DNA from 2 places in the Rossellomorea sp. NRS-1567 genome. Region 2 is predicted to be linked to the other one. Evidence: riboswitches for the same ligand, from Rfam matches in the RefSeq annotation. Region 2 holds a riboswitch; the other holds the start of a gene.
The links. A riboswitch is a leader RNA that binds a small molecule or an ion and turns the genes downstream of it on or off. The one in region 2 is predicted to bind cobalamin.

Region 1 (2,475 bases), on a different contig from region 2:
AGCCCCCGCTAAAACCGCGAGCAAATTCACATTTAATTCCATCCCTATTCCTCCATTAATTCGGCTCAATGGCTAAAGCGATCGCTTTAATGTTACATCCAATATCGAGTGTTCCTTGTAGATTGATCATTTCCACAAGTTCAATCGGATTCCCAAGGTATCTGTATCCGCTTTTCGGCAGCCAATAGCTGTAAAGTTCAGAATAGCATTCGATTAACTTCCCTCTTTCCCGGTAGTCGACAGGTTCATCGAATTCATAAACCACATGCTTACTGCCTCGAAATGGATAGAGTTCCTCATCCTCCGCGTCATTTTGATTTTCGATTGCCATGCGACACTCATACCTGCTTTTTTCAGGTGGGGTAATATAAGGGTTGCTCTTTGGAACTCCAAATATCAAAGGACTCTTCTCTATGAGGTTTCTGGCATTTCCCCATCTGTATAGATCTTGCCAGGCTTCTGGAATGCCTTCGATATATGACCCGATATGAAATCTATTGACGGTTGAACACTCTGGAAAATGAGCGATCTTCACTTTCGATAAATCCAGCCATTTAAACTCATTATAGGATTCTTCATCCTGGAATGCTTTCGCTTTTGTGCTGAAAAGTTTAGATTTCTTGCTATTAAGATATTCCCGCGGAAAACGCTCTAAATAGGCACCTTCCCGCCAGCTTTTGGGGCTGGTTTTAAAGTAAACATTAAAAGAATAGGTGAAATAGGATAATGATGAAAAACCACATATGAACGCAATTTGTGTGATAGGAAGCTGTGGTTCGTAAATGAGCATATGCGCTGCATTTTCCAGGCGCATTCTTTTCACATAACCTGCCGGTGTTTCACCGATCAGCCCTTTAAACAACCTCTGAAAGTGATAAGGGGAATAGGTTGATACTTTGGCCAACTGTTCTAAAGATAAATCTTCGCTTAGATGTTGATCGATATACTCTACTACTTTATCGATTTGGTTTCTTTGTATTTTGTCTTGGGGCATTTTTCAGACCTCACTACCTTTTTGAAAACCACTTGTTTATAAATTTTACCATAATCCTTCTCCTCACTCACTAAGGGTTATGATAAAATAAAAGCGTTCACAATTTAATCATTGCTCATTGGTGAAGATGATCTTTAGCTCATTTTCTTAAAAGGGAAGTTGGTGAAAGTCCAACGCGGTCCCGCCACTGTAAGGCTGAGAATTCGTATGGATCCACTGTTTCGAATCGAAATGGGAAGGAATGCGAAATCGCTGACGCTGAGCCAGGAGACCTGCCAAATGAGAAGAACACAGAAGTTCCTACGGGAGATAGGAGGGTGTTGCGCTAAATGAGCCACATGAGGAATCACAGGATTCTGGACGTTCGCTTGAAATAGCTGCATCTTCTTTTTCAAAAGGAGATGCTTTTTTGTTTCTTACTACAAACAGGGAGATGAGAAAATGGAGCAAGCCTATTCAGTGGAACGTTCACGAACCATACAAACAAAATTGGTATTGCCGCCTGACACCAATCATATGCAGACCATCTTTGGAGGGAAGGTCCTTTCCTATATTGATGAGATTGCGGCACTATCCGCCATGAAACATTCAAGTTCAGTCGTCGTTACGGCATCGATTGACTCGGTGGACTTCTTATCGTCTGCCACGGTTGGCGACGCTTTAAGCCTGGAAGCATACGTCACTTCCACAGGCAGGACATCAATGGAAGTGTATGTAAAGGTGTACTCTACGAATCTCGTAACGAGTGTCAAAACACTGACGACGGAATCATTCCTGACAATGGTCGCCGTTGATGAAAATGGTAAGCCTAAGCCGGTACCAAGGGTCATACCACAGACGGAAGAAGAATCGAGGCTATTCAAAACGGCTCATTTGCGAAAAGAGCATAGAAAAAATCGGGCGCTTATTTTGTAAACAGTCCCTGATCGCTGAATATCCGGATAACCAAAACACTCAGGGTTTTCTAAGCTCTGGGTGTTTAAAAAGACCATTATCCTATCACTTTTTCAAAAAGGGAATTGGGACACAATTGGCAAAATCAACTGATATCGTGAAACTTCTTCCATCCTTGTCCGTATGAATAGTATTAGTAAATAAAAGGAAGAGGGATAAAGTTGAAAAGGAATTTTGTCTTACTGGACTTATTGATTTATGTAGCACTACCACTTTTCGTATGGAATATCATGAGGGATTACATTGGAGATTACTATGCCATGCTCCTTTCCTCTGTTCCAGGAATCATTTATACGGTTTATCGTTTTATCGAAATGAAGAAAGTAAATACATTTGGCTTGTTCATTTTAGTCACGCTGATTGTCGGTACTCTGATTGACGTACTGGCTGGTTCCTCCATCCAACTCCTATGGAATAATGTATACTATGCCGCTGCTTTAAGTTTATTTTTCTTCATCACCATATTGTTACGAAAACCGATTTCCCTTTTCTTCGGACTTGACTTCGCAGAGCTTCAAGGATACGAC
Region 2 (2,475 bases):
TGTTTGTGACGATAGGCTTCTTGAATCGTCCACTGTCTACTATTTCGTTCTTTGTGTTTTCAGCTAATTGTTTCTGGTGTTCATTATGATAGAAAATAGCTGTCCGGTACTGATTCCCGCGGTCATGGAATTGTCCCCCATCATCCGTTGGATCAATCTGAGGCCAGTATAGCTCTAATAATCTTTCATAAGGGAATAAATCAGGATTAAATGTGATTTGAACAGCTTCGTAATGTCCACTATTTCCTGCTTTTATATCTTGATATATTGGGTTTTCAAGGTGGCCCCCTGAATAACCTGACACGACATCAATTATTCCCGGTAATTCATCAAATGGCTTTACCATGCACCAAAAACAACCACCTGCAAAAGTAGCGATTTCTTTTTTTTTATTCATTGCTGAACCTCCTGTACCATATGTGCTCCTCTAAAGCAGTAAAGCGATTGCTTGAAAAAGATTTTATCACGAAAGAATGGAGGGGACAATCTATTAGCTCGAAAGGTTGCATCGGGAAAAGATTCGAAAAGAAGTATTCCTGCTATTTTCAGCAAAGTTTATCAAATTTCATTCACTATCCATAGAATCTTGTGTATAATTCTGTTGAACGGAATAATTACATACGATATGAGATTAGGTGAAGCGGAAGTTTCGGTAGCAAACTTTTTAGCTTCATAATAGGGAAGTTGGTGTAATTCCAACGCGGTCCCGCCACTGTAAATGGAAGTGAGCTGTATGAATACCACTGTACCAATAGGTATGGGAAGGTGCAGCAAACAATGACCATGAGCCAGGAGACCTGCCTAATGTCTTTCGCACCAAATCTACGCGGATAGAAAGGTGTAATGTGCATGTTTAACGGTTTAAAGCCTTTTATGCATTTTACACAACATCTCTAGTCCCACTGGAGATGTTTTTTTGTCTGGAAATAAGTTCATTCACAGGAGGAAAACGTATGAAACACACATTCAAAATCATTCTTGCTCTAATAGTATCTCTAGGACTCCTTTCAGCTTGCGGTACTGACAATGAAAATGTAGAAAAGAATAAAGATAGCGGGGAAGTCAGCCAGGGACAATCTGCTTTTCCTTTGTCAGTAAACGACGCCCTGAATAATAAAGTCACGCTGGATGAGCAACCTAAGCATATTGTTTCATTGATTCCGAGCAACACAGAAATCTTATTCGAGTTAGGGTTGAATAAGGAAATCGTAGGTGTTTCAGATTTTGATAATTATCCAAAAGAAGCGGCGGAGAAAGAAAAGATAGGTGGAATGGAATTTAACGTTGAGAAGATTATCAGTCTGAATCCGGATTTGGTTCTTGCTCATGAGTCCACTGCTGTGTCGGCAGAAGAAGGGTTAGAACAGCTTCGAGGTGCAGGGGTAAAGGTCTATATCGTACGTGATGCCAATAGCTTTGAGGAAGTGTACACCACGATGGAAAACATCGGCACATTGGTCGGCAAGAAAGATGAAGCTGAGTCTGTCATTTCTGAGATGAAAGCGGATCTTGAATCCATTAAGGGAAAAGTCAGTGGTGTATCTGAAAAGAAAAAAGTGTATGTAGAGGTTTCACCTTCCCCTGACATATATTCGACAGGAAAAAATACTTTTATTGATCAAATGCTTTCACTAGTAAATGCCGAAAATGTGATGAGTGATCAGAAGGGATGGGTCCAAGTAAATCAAGAAGCGGTCATCGCTTCAAATCCTGACGTCATCATTACAACCTATGGTTTTTATAGTGAAAATCCTAAAGAACAAGTGATGGGCCGAGAAGGTTGGAAAGATGTAACTGCTGTAAAAAATGAAGATGTCCATGATGTTCATTCAGATCTGGTCACACGTACTGGTCCGAGATTAGTTGAAGGAGTAGAGGAAATTGCAAAGTCAATCTATCCGGAGTTATTTGCAGAATAAAATATGGATAACATACGGGTTGGCTGTATCGTTTTTACTATTCGCAATTCTCGCCGGTATTTCGATTGGAACCGTCTCTGTCCCGCCAAAGGATATTCTGTTCATCGTTGGAGCTAAATGGTTTGGATACCCTTTACCGGAAGAAATTGATCCAATGTTTGCAAATATAGTGTATGCCATAAGATTGCCCAGAGTATTATTGGCATTATTGGTTGGAAGTTCCTTAGCAATTGCAGGAGCTTCCTTTCAAGGACTATTGCGCAACCCGCTCGCAGATCCATATACATTGGGTGTGTCTTCAGGAGCATCGGTCGGTGCGGTTATTACATTGTTCTTTAATTGGAGCATTCCGTTCATTGGGAAGTTTACGCTTCCCTTTCTCAGTATTCTTTGTTCGATTATAACCGTGTTCCTCGTATTATGGTTTGCACAGAAGGTTGAAAGAACCATGAAGGTAGAAACCATCATATTAACAGGAATCATTTTCAGCTCTTTTTTAGGTTCCCTTATATCCTTAATGATTGCCCTGACGGGAGAGGAATTAAGACAGATCATC

Region 1: another riboswitch for cobalamin. It lies ahead of ACIFOD_RS15450 (acyl-CoA thioesterase); the one in region 2 lies ahead of ACIFOD_RS21395 (ABC transporter substrate-binding protein).

The regions. Positions count from the first base shown of each region.
Region 1 is NZ_JBITPL010000019.1:71,951-74,425, forward strand. Features, by position in the region: gene ACIFOD_RS15440 (DUF1761 domain-containing protein) at 1-42, opposite strand, end outside; gene ACIFOD_RS15445 (AraC family transcriptional regulator) at 56-994, opposite strand; cobalamin riboswitch at 1,098-1,288, shown strand; gene ACIFOD_RS15450 (acyl-CoA thioesterase) at 1,436-1,909, shown strand; gene ACIFOD_RS15455 (VC0807 family protein) at 2,110-2,475, shown strand, end outside.
Region 2 is NZ_JBITPL010000030.1:191,127-193,601, reverse strand. Features, by position in the region: gene msrA (peptide-methionine (S)-S-oxide reductase MsrA) at 1-397, opposite strand, end outside; cobalamin riboswitch at 621-819, shown strand; gene ACIFOD_RS21395 (ABC transporter substrate-binding protein) at 954-1,919, shown strand; gene ACIFOD_RS21390 (FecCD family ABC transporter permease) at 1,882-2,475, shown strand, end outside.